One region of the Bacillus sp. BC05(2025) genome, then DNA from elsewhere that is predicted to be linked to it. Evidence: riboswitches for the same ligand, from Rfam matches in the RefSeq annotation. Region 1 holds a riboswitch; each other region holds the start of a gene.
What was found. A riboswitch is a leader RNA that binds a small molecule or an ion and turns the genes downstream of it on or off. The one in region 1 is predicted to bind S-adenosylmethionine.
Positions count from the first base shown of each region.

Region 1 (7,740 bases):
AATCATTAGGCAACCGAACTCTTCGCCGCGCATTTCGTTAATACCTTTAGATACAACTTTTAATGCATCGATATCAAGACCTGAGTCGATTTCGTCTAAGATTGCGATTTTTGGCTCAATCATCATTAATTGAAGAATTTCGTTACGTTTTTTCTCTCCACCAGAGAAACCTTCGTTTAAGTAACGTTGTGCCATTTCTGGATCCATTTCTAGGAATTCCATGTTTTTATCTAATGTACGGATAAATTTCATAAGAGAAATTTCATCGCCTTCTTCACGACGTGCATTAATTGCAGAACGTAAGAAGTCAGCGTTTGTTACTCCGCTAATTTCACTTGGATATTGCATTGCTAGGAATAGACCTGCTTGCGCGCGCTCGTCTACTTCCATTTCTAATACATCTTCACCGTCGATGATGATGCTACCTTCTGTTACTTCATACTTTGGGTGACCCATAATTGCAGAAGATAAAGTTGATTTACCTGTTCCGTTAGGTCCCATAATTGCGTGGATTTCTCCACCTTTTACTTCAAGGTTTACACCTTTTAAAATTTCTTTGCCATCAATTGATACGTGTAAGTCTTTAACCGTTAATGTAGAACCAGCCATCTCAATACCTCCATTAATCCTATATATACATTTTAAAAATTCCTAAAACGTTCATATTCTCATTTTATTCTCATTCTAATTTTATATCAAATAAAATGATATCGCAAACGACGAAAAAAAGTAACAATTTTTTCACAAATGTATATAAGTATTTCACTTGCATCCTTATATGATACACCTTTCTTCTTATTTATATAAAGAAAAAAGGACTGGGAAATTACCAGTCCTTTCCTTATACTTATTCAGTTACCGGAAGTACAGCACCTTTATATTCTTTAGTAATAAAGTCTTGAATTTCTTTTCAATGTAGTACTTCTACTAGCTCTTTCATTTCTTTTTTCTTCTCGTCACCTTTACGAACTGCAGTAATATTTGCGTACAGAGAGTCAGATCCTTCAATCGCAATTATTCTTTTATAGGAACAACCGCTCCTTTATATTCTTTAGTAATAAAGTCTTCGATTTCTTTAGAATGTAATACTTCTACAAGCTCTTTAATCGCCTTTTTATCTTTATCACCTTTACGAACCACTACTACGTTTGCATATGGAGAATCATCACCTTCAATTGCAATTGCATCTTTTTCTGGGTTTAATTTCGCATCAATTGCATAGTTTGAATTAATTAAAACAGCGTCGCCTTCTTTATTGTTATACACTTGTGGTAACAAACCAGGCTCAATATCCGTTTTGAACTTTAAGTTTTTCGGATTATCTGCAATATCTTTTGGAGTTGCACTAACTGGATCTACTCCGTCTTTAATTTTTAAAATGCCTTCTTTTTGTAAAATTGCTAAACCACGTCCATGGTCAGTAACGGAATTACTCATAATAATTGTCGCCCCGTCTGGAAGTTCTTTTAAGCTCTTATATTTTTGAGAGTATACACCAATTGGTTCAATATGAATTTTCCCTGCTATTTCAAAATCATATTTTTTATCTTTCATTTCTTTTTCTAAATACGGAATGTGCTGGAAGTAGTTTGCATCTAAATCCTTATCCGCTAACGATTTATTTGGCAACACGTAATCTTGGAATTTTTTCACTTCTAATTCAATTCCTTTTTTCTCAAGTAACGGCTTTGCCTTTTCTAAAATTTCAGCGTGCGGTACGTTAGAAGCCCCCACAACTAATTTCTTTTCATCTTTATCTTTCCCGCCACAAGCAGCTAACCCAAAAATTGAAGTTGAAATAAGTGCTGTAAGTAATAATTTTTTCATTTGAAACATCCTCCCGTTTTTTATTATCGTTTATCTATTCGAACCGTTACACGATCACCAATCCACTGAATGAAAAATACAACTAGTAATACACAAATTGTAGCAACGATTGTTACATCGTTATTTCCTCGTTGGAATCCTTCTAAATATGCAAGTGTTCCAAGGCCACCAGCACCAACAACTCCCGCCATTGCTGTATAGCCTACTAAAGCAATTGTCGTAACCGTAATACCAGATACTAATGCCGGTAACGATTCTGGAATTAATACTTTCAAAATAATTGTGCTTGTTTTTGCTCCCATTGCTTTTGAAGCTTCAATTACACCTTTATCAATTTCGCGAAGTGCGATTTCAACCATTCTCGCGTAAAATGGTGCTGCTCCAATAATTAAAGCTGGCAATGCTGCACTCGCTCCAAGAATTGTTCCAAGCAAAACCTTTGTGAATGGGATTAATAAAATGATTAAAATGATGAATGGTATGGAACGGAAAATGTTTACGAACGCTCCAATCGCTGTGTTAACCGTCTTGTTTTCCCATAAATTATCTTTTGCTGTCATAAAGAGTAACAATCCTAAAATGAGTCCTAAAACAAATGTGGCAAGAGCTGCGATTGCCGTCATATATAACGTTTCACCAGTTGCTTCTAACATTTGATTCCAATCGACATTTGTGAGTAACTTATCCATGTGCAATCACCTCCAGCTCTACTTGATCTTGATGTATTCCCTCTATTGCTTGCTGAATCGCTGTTTCCTCACCATTTAAATGAACAACTAAACTACCGTAAGAACCGTCATTCGTTTGTGCGATATTTCCTTGCAAAATGCTAACTTCTATATCACTGCGTTGCATTAATCTTTGAAGTACTGGTCTTTCTACAGCTTCACCGATAAACTGCAAACGAACTACTTTACCATCTGGATATTTTTCAATTAAACTTTCAATCGTTTCATTTGTATCTTCAGAATCTGTTAATTGCTTTACAAATCGTTTTGTAATATCTTGCTGTGGATTACGGAATACATCAAGTACGGGACCCGTTTCTACAATCTTTCCTTTTTCCATTACCGCCACTCGATTACAAATCTTTCGAATCACGTGCATCTCATGTGTAATGAGTACAATTGTTAAACCGAGACGCTTATTAATATCTAATAATAAATCTAAAATTTGATCTGTCGTTTCTGGATCAAGAGCTGACGTCGCTTCATCACATAAAAGCACTTGCGGATTGTTAGCTAATGCTCTTGCAATACCAACACGTTGCTTTTGTCCTCCGCTCAGTTGAGATGGATACGCATCTCCTCTTCCTTCTAATCCAACAAGATGAATTAACTCATCCACGCGTTTTCTTCTCTTCGCCTTATCAACACCTGCAATCTCAAGCGGAAACTCGATATTTTCGCGTACAGTTCTTGACCAAAGTAAGTTGAAATGCTGAAAAATCATTCCGATTTCTTGCCTTGCCTTACGAAGTTCACTTCCTGTAATGGCTGAAATGACGCGATTTGCAATTGTAATTTGGCCAGAAGTTGGTTTCTCCAACTGATTGAATAATCTAATTAAAGAACTTTTCCCAGCACCACTATATCCGATAACACCAAAGATTTCACCTTTGTCTATTTTTAAATTGGCGTTATCTACAGCAGTAACATCACCGCTTTTTGCTTTATATATTTTCTTTACATTCTCTAATAGAATCATGGTGTATCACCCCTTTTTTGTTTGGATCGACTCCGCAATTTTTTATGTTTAATGCGTGTAGTCCACCGGTATCACTACTTGTATTATTTGAATGTCCTCCACATTCAAACAACAAAAAAACCTTTCCGCTTTAGAGAAGCAGAAAGGTTTATATGCGTATATAACAACATTATCCCTCTCTCTCATCTCTCAAAGCATTTGCTTTGCAGGAATTGGCACCATTTCAACATAAGTTGACGGTTGCCGGGCTTCACAGGGCACAGTCCCTCCACCTCTCTTGATAAGAGAAATCAGATTACATTTTCGTCTGATTTGTAATTTATGAAATTGTCTATATTTTATGAATTGAATTGTATCAATATCCACACACCATGTCAACAGAAATTTTCGCAAAAAATGAAACTTCAGAATTTTAAGCCCCTACTGACATCGGTTTACATATGTGAAACATCGATTCGACTAATAGCATCGTTCGATATGTTCCCGAATATTGTACACGTCCATCATTCATTAACATTTGCAATCGTACATTGCCGTTTACCAATTGTTTTACATCTTCTTCATCTACACAAACGATTTGCTCCGTCCCTATTTCCTCATGTAGCAGTTCTATATAATCTCTTGAAATTTGTAACGAACAACTTTCATCTCCAAAGCGGAAATTAACAGTTTTTTCTCCTTGTCTTAAAAGCGGTTCTAAATGATATTGACCATTAGCGTAATTTACAAATGATTGCAGCAAAGAATATAATTTCACCTTAAATCACATCCTTCATATCACTTTCTATTACACATACCATTCCCTCTCACTAAAGAGCAATCCTGTTACTTTCGCTCGACAAATACTGTAACCACCCTGCATCTCGACATATTTCCCAAGAAATATGTCGAGGCGGCAAAAACTTTGCCGCCTACTTTAATTCCGTATATAAATATTCAACCGAATGAAATGCATATATCTTCTTCATGAGTGTCCCATTTTCAAAAACAAGTAAACACGGCACACTTTCGATTCCATACTCTTTCGCTACATGCGGAGCATAATTTAAATCTAACATTCCAATTTTCAAATCTTCAATTGTCATCTCAACGACAGTTAACATCTTTTTTGCTAATTGGCATGTTCCACACATTGGAGTATATACATATAACACTGTTTTTTCTTCGTTCTCTATTAGGGCTGTTGCTTCGGCTCCTGTCCAGTCAATCACTTCTATCATTCCTTACCGTAAATATTCTGTATAAACGTCAATGTCAGCTCCCCATAATACATTTGCTAAGTGTGAAGATGGCGCAGTTGCCACTTCTCGGTACGAGCGATCAATATAAATATGCTCTGCTTGCGGAAATTCTTTTCGAAATTGTTTCCTTAACTTTTCTCCAGCATCATCAGCATCCACAAGTACATACACTTCTTTATCAAAAAACTGATCAACGAGCTCATCCATTTTCGCCAAACCAATTGTACCATTTGTACAAACAATTTCCACCGGTTCCCGAATAATAGATTCAATCTTTCTTCTATCTGATGTACCTTCTACAATAATGACTTTTTCTACATAAATCATATGTCATCACCCGATCACCATATACTATACAACCTTTAACTTAGTATATAGTATATTCGTTATTTTCATGTTGTTTCCTGTTTATTTTTGCAAAAGAAAAGCGGAAGTGGCTCGTTCAGAACAAGAGGACATTGGAACTCCTGAACTAGAGGCGCCTTTTGCCTCAAGTGAAGGAGTGAAATGACCGACTGTTCTAGCCACTGGAGCTAGATCCTAAAGAAAAGCGCAAGCGGCTCGTTCAGATTGTGAGAGGGATGGAGCTTCTGACGTAAAGGCGCTTTTTGCCTTGCAGGAAGAAGCGAAGCCATCGAACAATCTAGCCGTGGAGCTGGACAATAAAAAAAGCGGAACCGACTGTTTAGCCCTGTTGGCTAAGGTTCTTTCGCACAGAAGATGCTTTTTGTCTTCTCGTGCGGAAGGTTCTTAGACATGAAGGACTAGGAGGTGGAGCTGGACAATGAAAAGCGGAACTGACTGTTTAGATTACGAAGCTCCATGAAACCTTACTAAAAACGTTCATTCCCATAATAGCTTATTCATTTACACTCGATTTTAAATATATTATGTAACACAAAATAAAAAAGGACAGCACAAAGGCTGTCCTTTAGTCGACTATAATTAGTCTTGGTTTGTCATTTCTGCATATTTTTCAGCAGTTAATAACTTCTCAACTTGGCTTGCATCAGAAAGTTCAACTTTAACCATCCATGCACCCTCGTATGGAGATTCGTTAACAAGTTCTGGTTGGTCACTTAATTCTTCGTTTACTGCTACAACTTTACCGCTTACAGGTGCATATAACTCAGAAACTGTTTTAACAGATTCTACGCTTCCGAATGGCTCGTCAGCTTCGATTGTTGCACCTACTTCAGGAAGTTCAACGAATACGATATCGCCTAGCTCACTTTGTGCAAAGTGAGTAATACCGATAACAACTTCATTACCTTCAGTTTTTACCCATTCGTGTTCTTCAGAGTAACGTAAATTATTTGGAATGCTCATGACTGTACCTCCAGTGAATGTATTAATTATGTAAAAATACCTTATTGGTACTTTTTCCACACACTTTCAAACTGCTCTTCGTTAAAACCAAGTGTTACATTCGTTCCATCTGTTACAATTGGACGTTTAATCAACATGCCATCAGATGCTAAAAGCTCGTACATTTCGTCTTCACTTGCATCTTTTAACTTATCTTTCAGACCAAGTTCACGGTAACGCATTCCACTTGTATTAAAGAATTTTTTCAATGGTAATTCACTTTTTTCATGTAAATTACGTAAATCTTCTTTTGATGGTGGATTTTCAACAATATGAATCATCTCATATGCTACATCGTTTGCCTCAAACCATTTCTTTGCTTTTTGACATGTGCCACACTTTGGATATGAATAAAATGTTACTGTCATAAATTCACCTACTTTTTTACTAACCTTTACCTTTATCATATAGAAAACGTTTTATTATTTCAAACGATTATTCGCTAAACTTTTACTTATTTCGTGATAATTTTTAATAATCCTGCAAATTTTTCTTATTTTTCCGCCATTTGTTAAGAAAAAATAAATATATAATTTTTTTTGATTCTTCTCTCATCCACCCTCCGAACATACACCTTAAACAAACGTTTGATTAGCTCCCCATTTTTCTTTGTTAACCCATGAATTGCATCAGTTTCTTCCTACCGAACATACATCTTAAACAAACGTTTGATTAACTCCCTATTTTTCTTTGCTAACCCTTGGGCTGCATCAGTTTCTTCCTACCGAACATATATCTTAAACAAACGTTTATTTAACCATTTCAGCCTATAGTCACAAACCTGGCAACACTTTACATGACAAGGCGTACAGATGAAAGAAACTAACGATTTTGGCCGTAATAGTGAGAGTATTCCATGGTGTTGAAGAAATTACCGCAAAGAAAAAAGACGCATCTAAATTGATGCGTCTTTTTGCGATGTTTCTTTTGTGAAATCATATAAAGCAATTGCGCCTAAAATAACCAATATACTTTCAGGGGCATCTAACAAAATAGTTTTCCAAGTTTCTGATATTACCCATTTAATACCTGCCGCTGATTCAAGATATGTTTGAAAATAACTGATTGTAAAATCAATTCCAAATAAACATACAAGTAATGTTAGACCAATTCGAATTAATTTCTTGTTTGTAAACATGTAACACCTCTCAAAATTCATTGGATATTTCTGATTTTAGTTCTTTATATACAAAAATCCCTATATTTAATTTTAACATACAAAATATCCAAATAAATACAATATGCATATTTGCATATTTCTTGCATATTGAGGAATTACTGTTAATAAAAAAAGTCCTACTAGTAACCTCATAACAATGGAATCATTTGGACCATTATATAACCGATTCTTGAATGCGAAATAAAGGAGAAACCTTGTTTACAGGCCCCTTCATCATCTATTCAAATAATCTGCAATTGTTTGAAATACGACGATATACATATTATGAATACTTTCTTCAGTATTTCCACCATTCGATAAACCAACTGCCCATTGTTGTCCTTCACCACTTCCGATATTTGCAAACCCTTGCGTATACATAGCATTTACATCTTTTCGGGCACTGTTATACTCTATCCCTTTTGTAATAAAAATCGA
Region 1 covers NZ_JBWYRA010000006.1:177,805-185,544, reverse strand. The annotation lists gene sufC (Fe-S cluster assembly ATPase SufC) at 1-609, opposite strand, end outside; partial or broken gene ACZ76X_RS19860 (MetQ/NlpA family ABC transporter substrate-binding protein) at 848-1,024, opposite strand; gene metQ (methionine ABC transporter substrate-binding lipoprotein MetQ) at 1,015-1,827, opposite strand; gene ACZ76X_RS19850 (methionine ABC transporter permease) at 1,851-2,516, opposite strand; gene ACZ76X_RS19845 (methionine ABC transporter ATP-binding protein) at 2,509-3,534, opposite strand; SAM riboswitch class I at 3,714-3,821, opposite strand; gene ACZ76X_RS19840 (hypothetical protein) at 3,947-4,291, opposite strand; gene ACZ76X_RS19835 (thioredoxin family protein) at 4,446-4,754, opposite strand; gene ACZ76X_RS19830 (toprim domain-containing protein) at 4,758-5,102, opposite strand; gene gcvH (glycine cleavage system protein GcvH) at 5,721-6,104, opposite strand; gene ACZ76X_RS19820 (arsenate reductase family protein) at 6,146-6,511, opposite strand; gene ACZ76X_RS19815 (DUF3937 family protein) at 7,039-7,302, opposite strand; gene ACZ76X_RS19810 (hypothetical protein) at 7,537-7,740, opposite strand, start outside.

Region 2 (7,740 bases), on a different contig from region 1:
ATCAGCATTTGGATTCTCAGGACAAAAATGTTCTGCATGTTCTCGTGCAGTAATCCACGAAGATGTATACGATCACGTATTAAATCGTGCTGTTGAATTAACGAAAGAATTAACAGTTGCTAACCCAGCTGTATTAGGTACAAATATGGGTCCTGTTAATGACCAAGCTGCATTCGATAAAGTAATGAGCTATGTTGCAATTGGTAAAGAAGAAGGTAGAATCTTAGCAGGTGGCGAAGGAGACGATTCTAAAGGCTGGTTCATCCAACCAACAATCGTTGCTGACGTTGCAGAAGATGCTCGCCTAATGAAAGAAGAAATCTTCGGACCAGTAGTAGCATTCTGTAAAGCAAAAGACTTTGACCATGCACTTGCAATTGCAAATAATACAGAATACGGTTTAACAGGAGCAGTTATTTCTAACAACCGTGACCATATTGAAAAAGCACGTGAAGACTTCCACGTAGGTAATTTATACTTCAACCGTGGATGTACTGGTGCAATCGTAGGTTACCAACCATTCGGTGGCTTTAACATGTCTGGTACAGACTCTAAAGCTGGTGGCCCTGACTACTTAGCACTTCACATGCAAGCAAAAACTACTTCTGAAACTTTATAAGAAATAGTAAAAGAGATCTTCGCAGTCTGCGAAGATCTCTTTTTTTTGAAAAAATTATCTATATATGGATCAAGATAGATATCAGTAGAAAAACTAATAAGGTTTACTTCAGTAAAATAAGGTATATTATATTGATTGAATAGATTCTCTTTAAAGACAAGAAAAGTAGGTGAACAAAGTGGGAAAATATCAATTGGATTATAAAGGCCAGGTAGCTGTGGCAAAGTTTCATGAAAAACAGACGCCTGTCAAATTTGATAAAAAGCAGCAAATTGAAAAATTGCGTGCGGAATATTTGAAAAAGAAGCAAAAACAAACAGGAAAATAATAGGGGAGACTAGTTAGTTTGAACGAAAAACGATTTACTATATATTACTAATTGGCGAATAGAACTAGCTAAACCCTATTCATATCGGGATAAACATGTAAATAGAAACAAAACAATGAGAAAAGTTGACTTATTAGTCACATTTTTAGTATTCATTTTAAGGATTTCCTGTATAATACAATTTGAAAGAAAATCTATGGTTTGACAAGAAACACTCCTTTCGGTTTTGCTCACTGAAGGGAGTGTTTTTTTGTAGCTACAAACTCCTCTGTGCTCATTACATTTGCATATACGCCATTTAAACTAGCCAAAATTGTGTTATGAATATAAACGGCTGGTATAGTAGCATTCTTAAAAGAAAGATCTTTTGTAGCACAAGCATCATGTATAACGGTACATTGAAAGCCGAAATCAAAAGCAGCTCTCACGGTAGCATCAATACACATATGAGTCATCATCCCACATATGACGACGTGCTCGATGTTTAAACGTTGTAATTGTTCTAGAAGATCAGTTTCCCGAAAACTATTTGGATAATGTTTGATTATAACGGTTTCATTTCTAAGTGGGCGTACGCTTTTATGAATATGTACACCTTCTGTATTTGGTAGGAAAAAAGTAGCGTCATCTTTTATTGCTACATGTTGGATATGAAAAATAGGTTCATTTCTCGTTCTAAAGAGTTGTAGTAGCTGATTAGCATAGTCGCTTGCTTCTACCGGATTACGTAATTCCATCTTTCCTTGTGGAAAATAATCATTTTGAATATCAACGAGTAAAAGGGCTGTTTTCATATATTTATCTTCCTCCGATTTTATATTCAAATAATGGTATTCAATTAGTAGAGAAGATTATCCTTTTAAAAAATATGCGAGAGGAGAATTTTACATAACTTTAAAAAATACGATTTTCTCATGGAATTTCATCTGAAAATTATAATAAAGAAATAATTGATACTTTTCTAAAAAATGTATTGACTCTTATTATTCTGAGTTCTATAATGAGAATTAATTAAACGACAATTAAATCGATACATTCTTATCCAGAGAGGTGGAGGGACTGGCCCTACGATACCTCAGCAACGGGTTTTTTAATACCGTGCTAACTCCAGCAAGCCTTATAAAGGCTTGGAAGATGAGAAGATGTGAACGAGTACATATAAGTGCTCTCCTTCTTATCTTTATGTTTGATAAGAAGGAGAGCACTTTTTATTTTACCTCGAAAGCTCTACTTCAAGTTTTTACAGCATATAGGAGGGGAAAAAATGATTTCTTTTAACAACGTAAGCAAAGTATATGAATCAGGTGGGCAATCTGTTCATGCGGTGGAGGATGTAACGTTATCGATTGAAAAGGGCGAAATTTTCGGCATTATCGGTTTTAGTGGCGCTGGAAAGAGTACGTTATTACGCTTAGTAAATATGTTAGAGAGACCAACAGCAGGAACGATTTCAATAGATGATAAAGATATTACATCACTATCGACGAAAGAATTACGGAAGCTAAGACAAAGAATAGGGATGATTTTTCAAAGTTTTAATTTATTTAATTCAAGAACAGTGTTTGGGAATATTGCGTATCCATTAAAATTAGCGAAAGTACCAAAGAATGAGATAAAAGAAAGAGTAAATGAACTGCTGAAGTTTGTCGGGTTAGAAGATAAAGCAGACTATTATCCAGAGCAACTATCAGGTGGTCAAAAACAGCGTGTTGGTATTGCTAGGGCACTGGCGACATCACCTGATATCCTTATATGTGATGAGGCAACATCAGCTTTAGATCCAGAAACAACGACAGAAATTTTGAGCTTATTAAAGAAAGTAAATCGAGAATACAATGTAACAATTCTTCTTATTACACATGAAATGCATGTTGTGAAAGAAATTTGTCACCGTGTAGCTGTAATGGAGAAGGGAAAGGTTATTGAAGAAGGAAAACTGTTTGACGTTTTTACACAACCAAAAACAAAGACGACTCAAAACTTTGTACGCTCTATCATTAATGATCATTTACCGGAAAGTGTTCTAGGGAAAATTCAAAATGGTGGACAGATTTATCGCTTAACATTTACTGGCGAAGAGACAGGACAGCCGGTACTATCGTATATCGCGAAAAATTATAACGTCGATGTAAACGTACTGTACGGAAATATTATTGAACTTCAAAATGTGTTATTTGGAAATTTACTTGTAGAACTGCAAGGTGAGCAGAAAGAAATTCAAAAAGCATTACAACATCTAAGACTACAAGTGCAGCTGAAGGAGGTAGAAGCTCATGCGAGTTGATTGGAGTATATTTTGGCCCCGCATAGTAGATGCGACGGGGGATACCCTCTTAATGGTAATTGTAACCTTAATATTCGCTACAATTCTTGGTATACCCCTAGGTTTACTTTTATATGTAACGAGAAAAGGAAACTTTTTAGAAAATAAATGGATCTTTTCTATTCTTAATATCATTATTAATACAATTCGTCCGGTTCCATTCATCATCTTCTTAGTAGCTTTAAGCCCACTAACAAGAAGTGTTATCGGAACGACGATTGGAACAGCAGCAGCAATTTTCCCAATGACGTTAGTTGCATCAATTGGTATTGCTAGAATGGTTGAAACAAATCTTGTTTCAGTTCCAAAGGGGGTCATTGAAGCTGCTCAAGCAATGGGTGCTTCACCATTTAGAATTGTTTTTGAAATTCTTGTACCAGAAGCGTTAGCACCATTAATCTTAGGAGTTACATTTATGACAGTTGGTTTAATTGAATTTTCTGCAGTTGCTGGGCTTGTCGGTGGTGGCGGTCTTGGTGACTTAGCGATGACATATGGTTATCAACGTTTTGATACATCAGTTATGTTCGTAACAGTCGTTTTACTTATTATTCTCGTACAGGTAGCTCAAAATTTAGGAAACTACTTTGCAAAAGTCTTTTTACGCAGATCATAAAAGGGAAGAGGGGAAAAGGAAATGAAGAAAATTTTAGCATTTGCATTATCAGCAATTGTAGGGATTTCAGCGTTAAGTGGTTGTTCAGATGCAGGAGCAAAAGAGAAGACAGTCCGCATTGGTGTAACTGGAACGGATGGAAACGCTTGGGAAATTGTAAAGGAAAAAGCTGAAAAAGAAGGGATTAAAGTTAAACTGGTTGAGTTCTCTGATTACACAACGCCAAATAAAGCGTTAGCTGATGGAGATATTGAACTAAATTCATTCCAGCATATTGCTTTCTTAGAGCAGTTTAAAAAAGAGCATAAGTTAGATATTACAGCTGTTGGTACAACGCAAATTGCACCAATGGGCTTATATTCTGAAAAATATAAGAAAGCAAATGAAATTCCAGATGGTTCAGAAATTGCGATTCCAAATGATCCAACGAACCAAGCGCGTGCATTAAAACTTCTTGATGCAGCTGGATTATTAAAGCTTAAGAAAGACTTTGGCTTATTCGGAGATCCAAGCGGCATTGCTGAAAACCCGAAGAAGTTAAAAGTTACACCGGTTATCGCACAGCAAACACCTCGTGTATTAAAAGATGTTGCAGCGTCAGTTATTAATAACGGTGTTGCTGGTCAAGCTGGACTAGATCCAGCGAAGGATCCGATTTTCTTAGAAGATCCAAAGAATGAAAATGCGAAGCCATATATTAATATTTTCGCAGCTCGTACGAAAGATAAAGATGATCCAACACTGAAAAAAGTAATTGAACTATATCATTCAAAAGAAGTAACAGATGCAATTAAGAAAGAAACAAATGATGGTTCCATTTCAGTAGATCTTTCACTTGATGAGCTTGAAAAAATCGTAAAATAATGATTGAGTTTAACGGGCTAGCAGAAGGAACCCCTCCGCTGTTAGTTCGTTCAACATATAATCTACTTAACAAACAAACCCTAATTCTGTACCTTCCAATTCTGTATAACGTAGAATCCAATGTTTGTTAAGTAGAGTAATGGACCAGGAGTTTTCCTGGTCTTTTTTTTATGAATGAAGGTAGCTAGCGAATAGTAAGGTAATCCAAATTATAACAGGGTAAGAAAATAAGCTGAAAATGAGTGTAATTACGAATTTCTTTTGATAAATTAAGTGTTTTTGGGATGAAAAAAAGAAAATCGAAAAGATGAAAATGAAAGCTGCCGATATTACGCCAGGGTTATAGGAACGGTAAATGAAAAACAAAATAATATGTTGAACGGAGTTGAAGAATATAGCCCCTTGTATAAAAATAACCCAGTATATAGAAGACAAGAAGTTTAGTTGATATAGAAAGACGATAAGTAAGACAAAGATTGTTAATGCGGAAATGGCAATGAAAAATTGTTGGCTTGTTATAAAATGAATTGAAAATTGATTAGCAAGATATTGTGGCATTTGGAAAGATTCTTCTAGGTTATGAATGAAAAATAACAAGGGAATAATCCAAAACATAATAGTGGAATGTTTTTTCAACAACTTAGATCACTCCAATATGGAGATAGAAAGCCTACAAAGGCCCTCTATCCAGAGATGTTCATTCAATTATGATACTTTTTAAATTATCTTCATGATGCTCTTGTTCTTGCGGATAAGCAGCTAGCTCCTCTTGTAAAATATTTAGCATTTGCTTAGCTGATTTCTGGATTGGTGTAGGTAACTCTTCTAATATATGCATGCCGACTTCTATTTTTGTACGAATTACCTTCCTTAGTAGTTCCTCACGCATGTACTACACCTCCAAATCGAATGTTTAGTACATCATCTTCGAATTTTGCTCCTTGAATAGAAAGGTGTGTTAACGTTTTTGGTAATGTGATGTTCCGCTTAACAGACCCAGCTCGAATAATAAGCTCATCACCTTTTTGATTTAATGAAAGTTCGCTTCTGTTTGAGAAAGGAATGGACAGAACGAAAATATACTCAGCGCCATCTTTTTTTACATATTGAGTGCGGCCGTTAAATTTCACTTCTGTAGGAGAAGAGTCAGATTTAAATAAAGCGTCTCCTACACGTTCTAACATAGATAGACCGACAACCTCTTGTTCAAACATTGGAGCTTCATAAATAGGAAGGGGCTGAAAACTATCTTGAATTAATGTTTTATATTTCTTTTGGGTATCTTTCCATGCTTGAAAATAAGGATCGGTGACAGTGTTAGGGATGACGCGGTTAATCATAATGGCATCTACGTTATAATCGTATAAGTTTAAATAAGTAAAGCTACGCTGAGCCTCTTTAATGACCATTTTTTCGGGATTTACAACGATGCGGATACTTGTTACGTCTCGGTTTGATAAAATATCTCTCATTTCTCCAAGCTGTTCAAGTGTATTTGTTAATTCGTCCATAATATCATCGGTTGGAAGGGGGACACCAAGAAGTGGTTGAGCTACAGGACGAACGATTTTTAAAACTTTTCTTTTAATAGGGAATAATCTTTCCATCCACCAGCCGAGCATGTCTGGGAAACTGAGCATGGCTAATGTTTCTCCTGTTGGCGCGCAATCAATGATAATAACATCAAATGTGTTTTGTTTATAATAATCTAGTACGCGAAGTAAGCTAATTAAATCTTCCATACCAGGAAACATCGTTAACTCTTCGGTTGTAATATCATCAGCTGCTTTGGAAGTAAATAGCAAGGTAATGTATTTCTGTAACTTTCCCCAGCCTTTTTCCATCTCATAAATCGTATTAATTTCTTGTACCCACAAATTTTCACAAATTTCTAGTGGCTCAGAAGATAACTTTATACCAAATGAATCTCCTAAACTATGGGCTGGGTCTGTGCTCATCACTAAAGTTTTTAAGCCTTGTTTTGCACTTTGAAGTGCTGTTGCTGCGGAAATGCTAGTTTTTCCTACGCCGCCTTTACCTGTATACAAAATAATTCTCATTATCATATCCCCTTTGTTTCGAGTATCGAATATTACGAGTTACGAAATATTTTTTTGAATAAAAACCCTATTAGGGTTTTTATTCAATCGGAATGTTTTTTATTTTAGGTGTAGAAACTTTTTCTTCTGTTCTTTGCTGTGACGTAGCAATGTGATTCATAATCTTTTGGAATATTTGTAGTAAGAATGTTTTTTCTTCTTCTGATAATGCTTCTGTCACTAGGTTAAAGTAATGGGCTGCATTTTGTTTTACTTCTTGAACGAGCGTTACACCGTTTTCTGTTAAGCGAATTAATACAATGCGTCGGTCGTTTTCATCACGGTACCTTTCGATATATCCCTTTTTTACAAGGCGATTTACAACACCTGTCGTTGTACTCATCGGTATATCAAGAAGGTCAGCGATTTTTGTCATTGTAATATCTGTATTTCTCTCCATCCAAAGTAAACAAAATACTTCTGTTTTAGAAAGTGTTAAATCTAGGCTTACCCATTCCTCAGGATAGAAAAGTTTCTTGGCGTTATCTAGCAGTAAGTCTAAAAAATGTTCGTATTGCAACAATTAATTCCACTCCCGTATATTTCGAGGTTCGTAATATTTGTTTTTATTTTATGTAGAATTGAAATAAATGTCAATTATTTTGGCTGTTTTTTCAGATTAGACAGAAAACTAACTTTAAAATAGTATTCTTTTGTGATAGATTTATAAATATAAAATGAGAATTTACATAAAGTGAAACTTTAATCAGTGGGGGTTTTCTTCATCTCCACTGATTATTAGTTGAACCAATCGGTCTTTTATGGGCAGCTCGATCCCCACCTAAATTCTTTGCTTTCGCTGAATTTTGAGGTGGGGGGGGTTACTGCCCATTAAAGTGGGATAAAAATCCATCGTGATAAATATATTTATCTATAATGGATGTACAGCTA
Region 2 covers NZ_JBWYRA010000009.1:175,963-183,702, reverse strand. The annotation lists gene pruA (L-glutamate gamma-semialdehyde dehydrogenase) at 1-619, shown strand, start outside; gene ACZ76X_RS23230 (hypothetical protein) at 798-947, shown strand; gene ACZ76X_RS23225 (cysteine hydrolase family protein) at 1,178-1,741, opposite strand; SAM riboswitch class I at 1,983-2,088, shown strand; gene ACZ76X_RS23220 (methionine ABC transporter ATP-binding protein) at 2,212-3,231, shown strand; gene ACZ76X_RS23215 (methionine ABC transporter permease) at 3,221-3,886, shown strand; gene ACZ76X_RS23210 (MetQ/NlpA family ABC transporter substrate-binding protein) at 3,908-4,750, shown strand; gene ACZ76X_RS23205 (HXXEE domain-containing protein) at 4,919-5,386, opposite strand; gene ACZ76X_RS23200 (DUF3926 domain-containing protein) at 5,448-5,639, opposite strand; gene ACZ76X_RS23195 (ArsA family ATPase) at 5,632-6,813, opposite strand; gene ACZ76X_RS23190 (MarR family winged helix-turn-helix transcriptional regulator) at 6,890-7,372, opposite strand.
Region 2: it holds a riboswitch for S-adenosylmethionine, as region 1 does, so the genes downstream of both, ACZ76X_RS23220 (methionine ABC transporter ATP-binding protein) here and ACZ76X_RS19845 (methionine ABC transporter ATP-binding protein) in region 1, are expected to answer to the same signal.

Region 3 (7,740 bases), on a different contig from region 1:
ATCTCGCACAACTGTAGCTGTCTTTGCTTGTAAACCCATCAACTTTTTAATTGCTTCTGATGAACGTCCCTTTGCTTTCGCTTCAAATAATTTACCTAAAATAATTAGTGTAATCAGTACTGCACTCGTTTCAAAATACAAGTCTGTCATATGTTCCGAAGAACCAATCGACCTAATACTTAAATACACACTGTAGAAATATGCCGCAGACGTTCCAAGTGCCACGAGAACATCCATATTGGCGCTTTTATTACGTAACGCTTTATAAGCCCCAACATAAAACTGTCCACCAATGATAAATTGAACTGGCGTTGCAAGAGCTAGCTGCACCCAAGGGTTCATAAGCACATCAGGTAAATAAATAAACGATGTAAATGAGAAATGACTTACCATTGCCCACAATAACGGGAATGATAAAATAAACGAAATGATAAATTTCTTTTTCTGTCGCTCAATTTCCTGTAAGCGATGATCAGTTGATCCATCCTGCTCATCTGATTTCACTTCTAATTTATATCCTAATTTCGTAATCGCACTCTTCATTTCATTTACATTAATTTCATCAGGATTAAAATCTACTGTAGCCGATTCCAAAGCGAAATTTACTGTCGCTCCGTTCACACCTTCTAACTTATTTAAACGCTTTTCTACTCTATTCGCACATGCTGCGCATGTCATCCCTGAAACAGTAAACTCAGCCTTATCACTTACAATTCCATATCCTAACGATTCAACTTTTTCCTTAAATTGTTGCGGATTTGTTTTTTGAGGATCATACATTATTTTTGTTTTTTCAAGTGCAAAATTTACATTTGCATCATGAACACCTTCTACTTTTTTCAGGCCTTTTTCAATTCTATTCGCACATGCGGCACATGTCATTCCTGATATTTGAAGATTGACCTCTTTCTGTTCATTCATGTCTCTCACCTCTATATACCCTTATGAGGTATAATTATTAGCAAAATAAATCGTACTTCCTATAAAGTACGATTTATTTCCATATCTAAAAATAATTATTGAACATCGTATCCTTGATCTTCAATTACAGCAACGATATCTTTTAACGTTACAACTGATGAGTCGATAGTAACTTCAACAGTTCCTTCTGCTAATTGAACTTTCACTTGTTCAACACCGCTTAGCTCTTTCACACTGCTTTCGATAGCATTTACACAATGTCCACAAGACATACCTTCAACTTTTAATGTTAACTGTTCCATTTAAAATCCTCCTCTTGTTTCTTCATTGTTTCTTAATCACAACTACATCTTACCATACCCCCCTAAGGTAATCAATGGTTTTGTATCATGATTTTTCAATTATTTTCTAAAAGTTTATTTTACATACACTTTTTCACATCAATACCCCGAAACCTTATATGAAAGTAAACAAAAAAACAAGCCAGTTACATACTAGCTTGTTTTACGCTTTTGAAAAACGTTCAAATACAGTCATTAATTCTTCAATCGCTTCGTCACCATTGCCATCTTTAATAGCGCCTGAAACACAATGACTTGTATGGTTTTTTAATACACCCATTCCTACTTTTTTCATCGCTGCATTAATCGCTGAAATTTGCACTAAAATATCCACACAATAGCGATCATTTTCAATCATATTTTGAATACCGCGGACCTGTCCTTCAATTCTCTTTAATCTATTTATAATTTGTTCTTTTTCTTTTTCTGATCTATGTGTTACTGCTTCATGCTCTTTATGACCCATATTATCACCTTCTTAAAGTTTCTCTTCATCCAATAAAACAATTGCTTTTACGAGTATACCAATTATAGCATTAATTATCTATGTATGATACCCCATATGAGTATATTTCCGCACTAAGCTTATTCTTAACAATTTATTAGCTTCTCAGTCTCAATTTTCATGATACCCTTTCCTTTTTCAAAAAAACATTACATTCTCCATCAGAACTTAATAAAGTAAAATGTTTAATCACTTTTGTGCTATGTTCTTCAACTAAAGCCTCCATTAATGTACATTCCCTAACAATTTCTCGTTGCAAATATAAAAGGGCTACCTTAGTAGCCCTTAATAAAATAATTAATTTTCATCAGTTATAAAATACGTAGTTGTAAAGAGTACAATTCCTTAGTTTTCAAAATTATTCTTTTACAGGAATAACTGCACCGTTATATTCCTTATTAATAAAATCTTCAATTTCTTTCGAATGCAATACTTCTACAAGTGCTTTAATTTCTTTCTTATCTTTATCACCTTTACGAACCACAACTACGTTTACATATGGAGAATCCTTACCTTCAAGCGCAATTGCATCTTTTCTTGGATTTAACTTTGCATCAATTGCATAGTTAGCATTAATTAAAATAGCATCACCTTCTTTATTTTTATACATTTGTGTTAATAAACCAGGCTCGATGTCTGTTTTGAATTTCAAATTTTTCGGATTATCTGCAATATCTTTTACGGTTGCTTTTACAGGATCTATACCATCTTTAATTTTTAAAATACCTTCTTTTTGTAAAATTGCTAAACCACGTCCATGATCAGTAATTGCATTACTCATAATAATTGTTGCACCATCTGGAAGCTCTTTTAGATTTTTATATTTTTGAGAATATAAACCGATTGGTTCAATGTGTATTTTTCCAGCTACTTCAAAATCATATTTTTTGTCTTTCATTTCTTTCTCTAAGAATGGAATACCTTGGAAATAATTTACATCTAATTCTTTATTCGCCAATGATTTATTTGGTAATACGTAGTCTTGGAATTTTTTAATTTCTAGTTCTACACCTTTTTTCTCAAGTAATGGTTTTGCTTTTTCCAAAATAACTGCATGAGGTACATTAGAAGCACCGACAACAAGCTTATCTTCACTTTTCCCTCCACAAGCAGTTAAACCAAAAATTGCTGTTGTAATAAGTCCTGATAGTAATAGTTTTTTCATGTTGTAAACACCCTTCTTCTTTTATGTATTTATTTATTAATTCACGCTGTAACAAATCAATAATCCACTTTATTAGAACAACACTAGGACATGCACAAATTGGTTCATTGATTTTCACATCGTTATTCCTCCTGCACACGGACTGTATAAATCGCTCTATTTTCCCTCAGAATAGTCTTTACTCACAGTCGAGAACAACAAAAAAACCTTTCTGCCCTTAGAATGAGCAGAAAGGTTTGTATGCATATATCGATACTATCCCTTTCTCTCATCTCTCAAAGCATTTGCTTTGCAGGAATTAGCACCATTTCAATGTAAAAATTGATGGTTGCTGGGTTTCACAGGGCACAGTCCCTCCACCTCTCTGGATAAGAGAAATCAGATTTAATTTTCATCTGATTCAAAATCTATTAAATTATCTATATTTTATGAATTGAATTTTATCAACATAAACTCGTTATGTCAATAATTGTTTATGAAAAAAACTTCAATCACAAATATAAAAGTCTCAATTCACACGTATAAATTGAGACTTCTTTCTTCCTATATATAATTATTGTTGATCACATACTTTTGTATCATTCACTACTGAAGTTCCTTCAACGGTTACCGTATGAAAACAGTCATTTACACGAACTGTCACAACATTATCTTGCCGATCAATAACGTGATATTCATTAAAATTTTTATTTAGAGCACTACGAATTTGTTCTCCCTCATAAATTGGAATGCCATGTGATAAAACCCAAATAAGCCCAGCGATAGCAAGAATAGTTTTCATACGATCTACCTCCTTGAGAATATAGTGAACTTTTAATCCGTTCTTTTTAGCTCCACTAATCATAAATGGAATGAACTAAGCCTTTTTGGAAATAAGTTCATTTCGTCTATTTTATGTTTATGCTAATTGTGACCGAATTGTGACAACTTTTTGTCTCTTTAGACGAAAAGTTGAAACAAAACTTTCAAAAAGGACAATTCTACTTGAACAAACGAAAGGCTATGGAGAATTTCCCCATAGCCTTTCGTTTGCATTTTATTAGACAATCATTCCAAATTATACGTGACTAATAAATCTTAACCCTTTACTTAAAGAAGTCGGCACAACAGATGCGTGATTCTCCCCTTCAGCTTCATAAAACGTAAATCTAAACTGATCATGTTTCACTTGGAAAAGGCGCTCTGATAATTCGTTTGCCCCTACAACCATATGCTCTCGTTCTAGTGATCCAACTGTAAGGAACACTCCCGTTTCAAACTTGGCACTGTTTAATTCATTTATAAAATTCTCTTCTTTTTCAAGAACAGATTGATTATTCCACCAAATAGACGGACTACTAATAAAATAATTTTGAAAAGCATTTACGTTTGTGAATAGTATATGTAAAGCAAATAAACCACCTAGTGAATGCCCAAATAACGTTTGTTTTCTTTTATCAATCTCATAATTCTTTTCAATCTGCGGCTTTAATTCTTCTTCAATAAAAGTAAAGAAATTATGTGCTCCTCCTGTTTTAGGCCACGGTTTACCATCTGGTTTTAAAGGCGCATCTTTTGAAATTACGCTAGGCGTAAAATCATAGCATCTCTCTTCACCTGAAAATGCCCCTTCAATTGGATAACCAATACCTACTATAATAGCTGGTGAAACACCTGTTTTTTCTGCTCTAACTGATTGTATTTTAACCGCTTCATGGAATGTTTGAAAAAAGGCATTGCCATCTAATACGTATATAACAGGATAGCCTGACTCTCGTGCTGGCTGCCTCGGCTTTGAAATATGAATTTGATATTCCTTACCTTCTATTTTCGAATACATTTTCCACTGTTCCGTATTAGATGTTATAATCTGCTGTTTTTCAATCGTAGTATTCATCTTATATCCCCCTTTTTAACTCGTTACATATATTTCAACTTTCTCTTCTTGAAGTGCAACGCTATCGTATCCAAAACAAACAGGAGACCCATTATACGGATCAATCATGACACGCGCATCAATATGAAATACTTCTTTTAACACTTCATTTGTTATGATTTCTTCTGGAATACCAGTTGTAACGATTTCTCCTTCCTTCATTGCAATAATCTCATCTGAAAACCTTGCTGCATGGTTAATATCGTGTAGTACCATTACGACCGTACAATTATGTTCTTTATTTAACCTCTCCACAATTTGTAATACATCTAATTGATGAGACATATCAAGATATGTTGTTGGTTCATCTAGTAGTAACACTTCTGTCTCTTGTGCTAAAGCCATCGCTAACCATACCTTTTGCCTTTGACCACCAGATAGATTTGCTATTTGTCTCGTTCTAAATTCAGATGTTTTCGTTATATCTAAGGCCCAATCAATCATCTCTTTATCTTTTGAAGTTAACTTATTTACGTTATTTCGATGGGGATAGCGTCCATAAGAAATTAATTCTTCTACTTTCAGCTCTCCTGGCGCAATTGGGGTTTGCGGAAGTAAAGCTAGCTGCTTCGCAATTTCTTTCGTTGGAATTGTATTTAAATCCTGTCCTTGTAAATAGACTTTACCGCTCTTTTGTTTTAAAATTCTTCCCATTGTTTTTAACAGTGTGGATTTACCGCATCCATTTGGTCCTATAATTGTCGTTACTTTTCCTTCTTGTATTTCCACATTTAAATCGCGAAACACTGTAAGCTTTTCATAACTCGTTTCTAAATTTTTTGCACTTAAAATACTCACTTTTATTCCTCCTCTTACGCTTTCGCCTTATAAAGTAAATATAAGAAATACGGTACACCGACAATAGAAATAACGATTCCAACTGGTAACTCTACAGGTGTGAAGACTGTTTTTGCAATAAAGTCTGAAGCAATTACAAGGAGCATTCCGATTACTCCGCACGTAGGAATGATATGCTTATGCTGAATGCCGACAAGTCTTTTCGCTATATGTGGTGCCATTAGTCCAATGAAACCAATACTTCCTGAAACAGCAACACATGCGCTCACAAGTCCGATACTACTTAGTAGTAAAATAGATTTCTCTCTTTCTACTGAAACACCTAAACTTGTAATACTCGTTTCTTCCAATTGAAATAAATCTAATAAATAAGCTTTCTTTTGTATAAGCGGAATTAATATGATAAGCCACGGCAACATTGCAATAATATACTTCCAGTTTGCATTATATATACTTCCCGACACCCAAACTGCAGCCATCTCGAAATCAGTTGACTTCATTTTGAGTGATAGGTACATAGAAAATGCTCCAAATCCTGATCCAATTGCAATCCCTGTTAATAAAAGACGCTGCGAATCTAACTTACCGTTTTTCCAAGAAAATAGATAAATGATGATAGCTGCACCTAATCCGCCGACTAAACCAAACATTGGCATCATCATAATAGAAACCCAGTCTGTGCTCTTTAATTGTCCTTGAAAGAAAAACATAAAGATGACGATTGCTGTTCCTGCTCCGGCATTTACTCCTAAAATACCTGGGTCTGCCAGTCCGTTTCTCGTAATTCCTTGAATTACAGCACCTGCAACACCTAAGCCTAATCCTACTAATCCAGCGATTACAATGCGCGGAAGACGAAACTCAAAAATAACTAAATCATGGTCTGGTACTGGATCTATTCTAAAGAGTGTTTTACATACATCTGTAATCGTAATATCAAACGTACCATTCGTTAAACTAATATAAATAGCACATAGTATTAAAAATAAAAGAATCCCCATCGTCATTCCAAAACGTTGGCTTGAACTTTTAAGCATGTCTCTCTCCTCCTCTTGTACGGATTAAATAAAGGAAGAAAGGAATTCCAATTAAAGATGTTACGACTCCAATTGGCGTTTCAAATGGATAATTTACAAATCTACTTAAAACATCACATAACGCTAAGAAAACCCCACCAATAACGCCTGCACATGGCAATATCCATTTATAATCTACTCCAATTATAAAGCGGGTAATGTGCGGAATAATTAAACCTACAAAACCAACTTTCCCCACTAAAGCAACTGCCGTTCCTGTTAAGAAAATAACTGATAAAATAGCCATCGCTTTAACTAGTTTTGTACGCTGCCCTAAATTAATAGACACTTCTTCTCCTAAAGAAAGAATCGTAATAGATTTTGATACTAACAGTGCTAAAACTATACCAATTATCCCAAACGGTATCGTAATTTTAATAATATTCGGATCCACTTGGTCTAACTTTGCATTAAACCAAAAACTAACATTTTGAGAGATTTGAAAATACGAAGCCATTGCAGCCGATACACTACTTAAAAATGTTCCGATAACTGTTCCGATAATTGCTAACCTAACTGGTGATAAACCATTTTGGAGGAGTGAACCAAAACCAAACACGATACCTGCTCCTAGTGCAGAACCAATCATTGAACATAAAACCATACCAACGGATGACATGCCCGGAAGAAAAATCATACAAAGTGTAATAACAAAGGCTGCCCCATCTGTCACACCCATAATAGAAGGGGATGCAAGATAGTTTCTTGTCATCCCCTGCATAAGTGCTCCTGATATGGCTAGAAATGCTCCGACTAAAAGAGCTGCAACTACCCTTGGTAAACGTGAAGTAATAATAATATTATGATTTACATCACTTGAATCAAAATGAAATAATGCGTTCCACACTGTTTCAGCATCAATACTTTTAGCCCCATACAAAATAGAAAGTATAACTGTAAATAAGATGAGTATGGGTGCTATACATAATATAGTCACTGGTACTGCATTTGTTTTCTGCATATCATTCAACGCACCTTACTTATTGTATTATTTAGATAAATTTTTCACTGCTTCTTTT
Region 3 covers NZ_JBWYRA010000003.1:653,032-660,771, reverse strand. The annotation lists gene ACZ76X_RS14145 (heavy metal translocating P-type ATPase) at 1-921, opposite strand, end outside; gene copZ (copper chaperone CopZ) at 1,017-1,223, opposite strand; gene ACZ76X_RS14135 (metal-sensing transcriptional repressor) at 1,426-1,728, opposite strand; gene metQ (methionine ABC transporter substrate-binding lipoprotein MetQ) at 2,126-2,932, opposite strand; SAM riboswitch class I at 3,198-3,307, opposite strand; gene ACZ76X_RS14125 (hypothetical protein) at 3,486-3,713, opposite strand; gene ACZ76X_RS14120 (alpha/beta hydrolase) at 3,990-4,808, opposite strand; gene ACZ76X_RS14115 (ABC transporter ATP-binding protein) at 4,824-5,645, opposite strand; gene ACZ76X_RS14110 (FecCD family ABC transporter permease) at 5,660-6,682, opposite strand; gene ACZ76X_RS14105 (FecCD family ABC transporter permease) at 6,675-7,682, opposite strand; gene ACZ76X_RS14100 (iron-hydroxamate ABC transporter substrate-binding protein) at 7,710-7,740, opposite strand, start outside.
Region 3: it holds a riboswitch for S-adenosylmethionine, as region 1 does, so the genes downstream of both, metQ (methionine ABC transporter substrate-binding lipoprotein MetQ) here and ACZ76X_RS19845 (methionine ABC transporter ATP-binding protein) in region 1, are expected to answer to the same signal.

Region 4 (7,740 bases), on a different contig from region 1:
CATGAAACAAAAAGGAAAATCAACGCTTGAAATTCGTAACTATATCGACAATAAATACAAAGAGGGCTATGGCAAGCCAACACCTACGCCAATGCCGAAAGCTTAAAAACGAGGAAATTCCTCGTTTTTTCTTTTCATTCGCTTTTTTTCTTAACAAATTCTTTCAAGTGTATTTCTCCTTGCTTGTCACACACTATATATAACTCCTCAGTAAGGAGGGTACACAGTGCAAACATATAACGACTATGATAAAGCTCTCTATTACACGTATTGCTGTAATTGGGATAAATTACTCGTTCTTATGGTTCAAACGAACGATCAATTATTTTCTAAGCGTATTGAACATTTTTTACACGCTTATCAATACAGTAAAGAACTACCAGAAGTTGATAAACAATTGCAGCTCCTATTTCAATATATTGACCATGCATCACAAAAGTCACATATAGATGAAGTAGAGCAAATTCAAATGTAAAATATAGCGCTATTCTCTTTATGAGAATAGCGCTTTTTTAAAATGTTAATATCAATAAAAGTTTCCCCTTATAAAACTTTTATTGATAAACATATTTTTTCTTTCTTTTCTATACCACTTCATACTATAATTTAGTATGTAACTATTATAAGAGAGGTATAAAATATGGGACGAGAAAAAAAGCAAGAATATGCTTTACTTACCGCATGGGGAGCTTCTTTTATCGCTACACTAGGAAGTCTTTATTTTTCCGAAATCATGAAATTTGAACCTTGTGTACTTTGTTGGTATCAACGTATTTTTATGTATCCATTCGTTTTATGGCTTGGTATCGCTGTAGCAAAGAAAGATTATCGCATCGCAAGTTATTCCTTACCAATTGCAAGTATTGGTGCTTGTATTTCTTTATATCACTATGCAATTCAAAAAGTCCCAGCATTTTCAGCTGCTGGAGCAGCTTGCGGCCGTGTACCCTGCACCGGAGAATTCATAAACTGGTTTGGTTTTATTACAATCCCGTTTTTAGCACTTATCGGCTTTATTACAATCGCTGTATGTAGTTTTATTGTAATAAAAAACAAATAAGGAGATGAAACAATGAAAAAAATGCTTATATTTGGTGGTATTATTATCGCCTTATTTGCGGCAATTTTTGCTGTCACACAAATGGAAGAAAAAAATGCTACTAGTCAAAAAATTGATAATGCTACTGATGGTAAAACAGATGGTCCTGACTACTATACAAACAAAATCTCTCTTTCAGATCTTCAAAAGAATTTAAAAGAGAAAAAAGAAGAAACAGTATACTTTTATCAAACATCTTGTGTTCATTGTCAAAAGCTATCTCCTGTCGTAGTACCAATGGCTAAAGACTTGAACGTTGATATGAAAGTAATGGATATTGAAAAAATAGATGCTCCTTGGGATGAATATAAAATTAAAGGAACTCCAACAATCATTCACTTTAAAGATGGCAAAGAAGTAAGCCGTATTAGCGGTGAACAGCCGAAAGACAAATTAAAAGAATGGCTTGAACAAACGAAAAAATAACGAGAAAAGGAAACTCCTTCTACACATGAAATGGGCATAAAGTCCCAAACTAATGTATAAGGAGGGGGTTTTATGCCAGAAGTAAGATGCTCTGTTTCCAATTGCTCATTTTGGGGACAAGGTAACTTTTGTCAAGCAAGTGCGATTATCGTTCAGCCAGATGCGGATGAAACAGGTCAAACTGAAAATGAATCGTATACAAGTGCAGTTTTAACAAACGAGACGCTAGAAAGTTCTGTAGCAACGAGTGTAGAAACTTGTTGTCATACATTTAAGCCAAAATATTAAACATAAAAAGCATACGAGTACTCGTATGCTTTTTACATTCCTCTCCAAAAATCATGCATGATAAAAAAGTACAAAATAACGAGAATAGCTGTCCCGCATAGGGTAATGCGCCGATATATACTCTTCTCACCTTCTCTTGCTTTCACAAACGCCAAAATAAATCCGAAGAACAATATTAAATCAACATATGGAACATAAAAAGAAAAAACGAGAAACGAATACAAATACACGATAAATAAACAGGTCGTTACTAAGAAAACTTTAAAGGCAAATTCGCTTTTCATAATGTAACCGCCCCCTATCTGTACTGTATTATATTCAGCAAAATCCAATAGTTGCAGTTAAACTCGAAGTAGAAATAAGCTACCGTCTATAATACGGTAGCCTATTACGGAACATTATATTTTCGTTTATATATATTACTTAAAACCGAAGAAGGAATTTGCTCGTAACGAATTTTCTCTCCAGTTTCATCCACAATATACAAATTGTTTCCTATATAATATATTCCATCTTTTCGTTTTGAATACACCTTATATCTTTCATTCGGCAATACCGTTTTCACTTTCGTTAACTGCCCATTTGGTTCTTGCCAATATATATCGGCACGGTCTACTAACGTAAGCACGCCAATTTGCTCTTCCTCTACTTTACGACCATTCCAACTCACGACGCGGTAGCCAAGCTTATTCGCCTCATATTCGGGGCTCGTATGAAAACGGGAAATGATTACTTTTGTTTGTAATTGAACTCGGTCATATAGCCACTGTATATCTCTGTCATGCATACGAATACAACCATTTGATTCCCTACTTCCAATTGTCCATTCCCGATTTGTCCCGTGAATCGCATATTCATTTTTATCTAGTCCAAGCCACCTCGTACCAAGAGGGTTATTCGGTGCACCACCAGCTATTTTTTTCCGATGGTATTCTTTATTTTTATATTTAGTTATAATACAAAAATTACCTTCAGGCGTAGGTGTACGATCTCTTCCACTTGTTACGGGGAATGTTTTTGTATAATTTCCATTTTCAAAAAAAGATAATTGGTTTGTCGTAAGATTCACTAATATTAGATGATCTGTATCAGCAAAGGCACTAACCGGTAGGATGAAAAATAATAGTATGACGAAACATAATTTTTTCATCTATATCCCTCCCCTAGCGCCACTATAATAAGTAGAATTAACTTTACTTTGCTCTTATAAATGAAAACTATCCATTTACAATAACGCCCCCATTTACATGTATCATTTGTCCGGTAACATAGGATGAATCGCCAGACGCTAAATATACGTATGCTGGTGCTAATTCATACGGTTGACCAGGCCTTTGCATCGGAACATTGCTCCCGAACTGAGCAACCTTCTTCTCATCAAAGCTTGATGGAATAAGTGGTGTCCAAATTGGCCCGGGCGCAACACCATTTACACGAATCCCTTTTTGCACTAACGATTGAGAAAGTGACCTTGTAAAAGCAACGATTGCTCCTTTCGTTGCCGAGTAATCAATTAACGTTTCATTTCCTTCATACGCAACGATAGACGCCGTATTTATAATGACATCCCCTTGCTTTAAATAAGAAAGTGCTGCTTTCGTAACGTGAAAATAAGAAAAAATATTAATACGAAAAGTCTTTTCTAACTGTTCTGCTGTAATATATTCTAGCCCTTGCTGCGGATATTGCTGCGCGACATTATTTACTAAAACATTTACACTACCTAGTTGCTTGACGGTCTCTTCTACAATATCTTTACAATGCTGTTCATTACTTAAATCACCTGGTAACAACACACACTTTACACCTTCTTGTTCTACACGTTGCTTCGTCTCATTTGCATCTCCATCTTCATCTAAATACGCAATCGCAATATTCGCTCCCTCTTTCGCAAAAGCGATGGAAACAGCTCGTCCAATCCCGCTATCCCCTCCTGTAATTAATACATTCTTTCCTTTTAATTTTTCGCTTCCTTTATAGTTTGGATCTTCAAACTGCGGTAGAGGATTCATTAACGATTCAATACCAGGTTGTTTATTTTGATGTTGCGCTGGCATTGTTACAAAGTTTTTTTGCTGTGGCATAGCTTCTTTCAACTCCTTTTCCTTATAATATGCGCACAATAAACACTGAAATTCATACATCGATTTACGATTAATATTCGAATTTAAGACACAAAATATGAATTGTTGTAAACTTTTTATGCAAAACTATTGCAAAATAGTTAAAAAACGAATATTATATATAACTGTTGTGAAAATTATTCGTAAACAGAAAGGATGTTTATATGTTTAACCTTTCAAAACATAAAACTTCTATTAAAACTGAAATTATGGCAGGTATTATTACCTTCTTAACAATGGCATATATCATTGTCGTAAACCCTGTCATCCTTGGGGATGCAGGTGTTCCATTTGAACAAGCATTTACAGCAACCATTATCGCTGCTGTTGTCGGAACATTATTTATGGCGATCTTTACAAACTTACCAATCGCAATTGCACCAGGTATGGGATTAAATGCTTATTTCTCTTACTCTGTTGTAAAAGCTCATGAAGGCATGACTTTCGCAATTGCATTCTCTGCTGTATTCGTAGCAGGTATGATTTTAATTTTGTTATCATTCACATCTTTCCGTACAAAATTAATGGAAGCAATTCCTGAAAACTTAAAACATGCAATTACTGCTGGTATCGGTCTTTTCATCGCCTTTATCGGTTTACGTTTAACAGGTATCGTTACAAAAAATGAAGCAAACTTAGTTGGACTTGGTGATCTTCACTCTGCGCCAGTACTACTAGCATTAGCTGGACTTGGAATTACAATCATCCTTATGTCTTTAAATGTAAATGGTGCACTATTTATCGGGATGCTATTAACTGGTATTATCGCTTTCTTCACAGGACAATTAACATTCTCAAACGGTGTTACATCAATGCCTGGATTACCAGAAGGAATTATCGTTTCAAATCCAATTACTGCTGTATCTGATGTAATTAACTACGGATTATACGGCGTTGTATTTTCATTCTTCCTTGTTACATTATTCGATACAACAGGTACATTACTTGGTGTAGCTCAACAAGGTGGATTTATGAAAGACGGAAAACTTCCAAAAGCTGGACGAGCTCTTCTATCTGACTCATTCTCAGCAACAATCGGTTCTATGTTCGGAACAACACCATCAACAGCTTACATCGAATCATCTGCTGGTGTTGCAGCTGGTGGTCGTACTGGTTTAACAACTGTTACAGTAGCTGTTCTATTCGCACTAGCAGCATTCTTCGGGCCATTAGTAAGTGCCGTTTCTGGTGTATCAGCTATTACTGCACCATCATTAATTATCGTTGGTAGCCTTATGATGGGTTCAGTTCGCCACATCGATTGGGATGTATTTGATGAAGCATTCCCAGCATTCTTAGTAATCCTAAGCATGCCACTTACATCAAGTATCGCAACAGGTATCGCTCTTGGATTTATTTCATACCCACTTATGAAAGTGGCAAAAGGTAAATTCTGTGCTGTTCACCCACTTGTGTATGTATTCGGAATCTTGTTCGCTTATCAATTGATTTTCTTACCACATTAAAATCCCTCATTAAGAGGGATTTTTTTATAAAAAATTATTTGACAACACCACAAACTTGTGGAATAATTCGAAATAGTTGAATATTCGATGTCTTATCAAGAGCAGGTGGAGGGATGAGCCCTACGAAGCCCGGCAACCGACCCATTTATGGGCACGGTGCTAATTCTTACAACACGTTGTGTTGAAAGATAAGAGTAATATGATAAGACGTCTTTTCTATATGAAAAGGCGTTTTTTATTTTCACTCCCTCTCCTCTCTTCTTAGTTTAGGAGGGATTTTTTTATGAAGAAATTGTGTTCTATCGTACTCATTGTTCTCTTACTTACATTAACTGCTTGTACAAATGAACAAGATGCTGTCTCTTCACAAAAGCAACAAACTGTGAAAAAAGTAACTACAACAGTAGAAAATCATTTACAAACAGAAATTCCAAACCAAATAAAGAAACCATTAAAAATTGCATTAATTATGCAAATGTCTATCGGAACTTTTTCCTCTCAATATATTGAGGGGGTCAAAAAACAAGTAGAACTATTTGGCGGCAGTGTACAAGTCTATAATTCTGATAATGATTTAGCAAAAATGGCGGCAAATTTAGATACTGCTATTAATTCAAAAGTGGATGGTATATTAATTGATCATGGTCGATCTGAAGCGCTGAAACCTGGAGTAGAAAAGGCATTACAAGCAAATATTCCGGTAGTAGCGTTTGATAATGATCTACGCTTGCCAGGCGTAACGATTATTGATCAAGATGACTATAGTCTTGCATGGAAATCATTAAAAACATTAGCGGAAGATTTGAATGGACAAGGAAATATCGCAGTCGTATGGGTTGGTGGATTCGCTCCAATGGAACGTCGTAATGTTATCATTGATGCTTTTTATAAACGTTATCCAAATATAAAAGAAGTTACACGATTCGGTACTGCTAGTAATAACACACCGCTCGATACACAAACACAAGTAGAAGCTTTACTAAAAAAATATCCGAAAAAAGGAGATTTACAAGCTATTTTCGCTTCATGGGATGAATTTGCTAAAGGGGCTGTCAAAGCACTCGAACAAGCTGGTCGTACAGATATAAAAGTATACGGCATTGACTTAAGTAATGAAGATTTACAACTCATGCAAAAAGAAAATTCACCTTGGACTGCTACAGCTGCAACTGATCCAGCTGAAGTAGGTAAAGTTCAAGTACGATTTTTATATAAAAAAATTGCTGGTGAACAAACGCCAGATATTTATTCGCTAGAACCTTATTTAGTGAAGAAAAATAATTTACCAAAAGAAAATATAACAATGGATCAATTATCAAAACATATAAATGGTTGGGGAGATTCAAAAGATGGGTATTCTCCTTGGATGAAAAAATTAGAGAAGGAGAAAAAATGATGACATTCTCTCTTCAAAACATTACACATTCTTATCATGTAACTACCCCTGTTCTAGAAGATGTTTCTATTCATATTGAAAAAGGAAAAGTGCACGCATTACTAGGAATGAACGGCGCAGGAAAAAGTACTTTATTAAAAATAGCAACTGGTGAAATCCAACCAGTTGCTGGCAATATAAAAATTGATAATCAGACTGTTTCCTTTACTTCTCCACGTGATGCAAAAAAGCACGGTATTTCTTTCGTAACACAAGAAGTAGATCACGGACTTATTTCAGGATTATCTGTCTTAGAAAATGTACTAATCGATCAGTTAGCAATGCAAAACCGAGCAATATTCTCAAAATCAAAATTAGTCGCACTCGCGAAACGACACTTACAAACTGTGCAGCTCGATTTAAATGTTTTGGACGACGTTTCAAACTGCTCATTACATGAAAAACAGTTACTTCTTATCGCAAGAGCTTTATCTAACAATATAAATTATCTTTTATTAGATGAGCCAACTTCTTCTCTTGGGCCAAAAGAAGTGGAAACCTTTGGGAAACTCTTAAAAAATTTAACATCAAAAGGTATTGGCATTATTCTAATTTCTCATCGTCTATCAGAGATTCGAAAATTTGCGGATGATGTAACTGTATTACATAACGGTAAAGTTGCACTCTCCGAAGCTATTACAAAGATTACGGATCAACAAATTGTGGAAGCAATGACTGGAAAACAACTTACACTTCCAATTAATACAGCACCAAAAACCGGAAGAGAAGAATTATTTAAAGTACAAAAACTTCAATTACACAAAGGCCATTCTCCTCTTTCTCTCACTGTACGGAAAGGTGAAACTGTCGTGATATATGGATTAATTGGAAGTGGAAAAACAACACTTGCTGAGACTTTATTTGGTGCTCGTCATATTTATCACGCAAAAATAGGTGGTTATA
Region 4 covers NZ_JBWYRA010000002.1:880,347-888,086, forward strand. The annotation lists gene ACZ76X_RS10405 (PCYCGC domain-containing protein) at 1-106, shown strand, start outside; gene ACZ76X_RS10410 (YhdB family protein) at 227-475, shown strand; gene ACZ76X_RS10415 (disulfide formation protein C) at 641-1,060, shown strand; gene ACZ76X_RS10420 (thioredoxin family protein) at 1,073-1,525, shown strand; gene ACZ76X_RS10425 (DUF1540 domain-containing protein) at 1,598-1,813, shown strand; gene ACZ76X_RS10430 (hypothetical protein) at 1,846-2,097, opposite strand; gene ACZ76X_RS10435 (L,D-transpeptidase) at 2,202-2,963, opposite strand; gene ACZ76X_RS10440 (SDR family oxidoreductase) at 3,031-3,897, opposite strand; gene ACZ76X_RS10445 (NCS2 family permease) at 4,101-5,402, shown strand; SAM riboswitch class I at 5,492-5,597, shown strand; gene ACZ76X_RS10450 (sugar ABC transporter substrate-binding protein) at 5,686-6,798, shown strand; gene ACZ76X_RS10455 (sugar ABC transporter ATP-binding protein) at 6,795-7,740, shown strand, end outside.
Region 4: it holds a riboswitch for S-adenosylmethionine, as region 1 does, so the genes downstream of both, ACZ76X_RS10450 (sugar ABC transporter substrate-binding protein) here and ACZ76X_RS19845 (methionine ABC transporter ATP-binding protein) in region 1, are expected to answer to the same signal.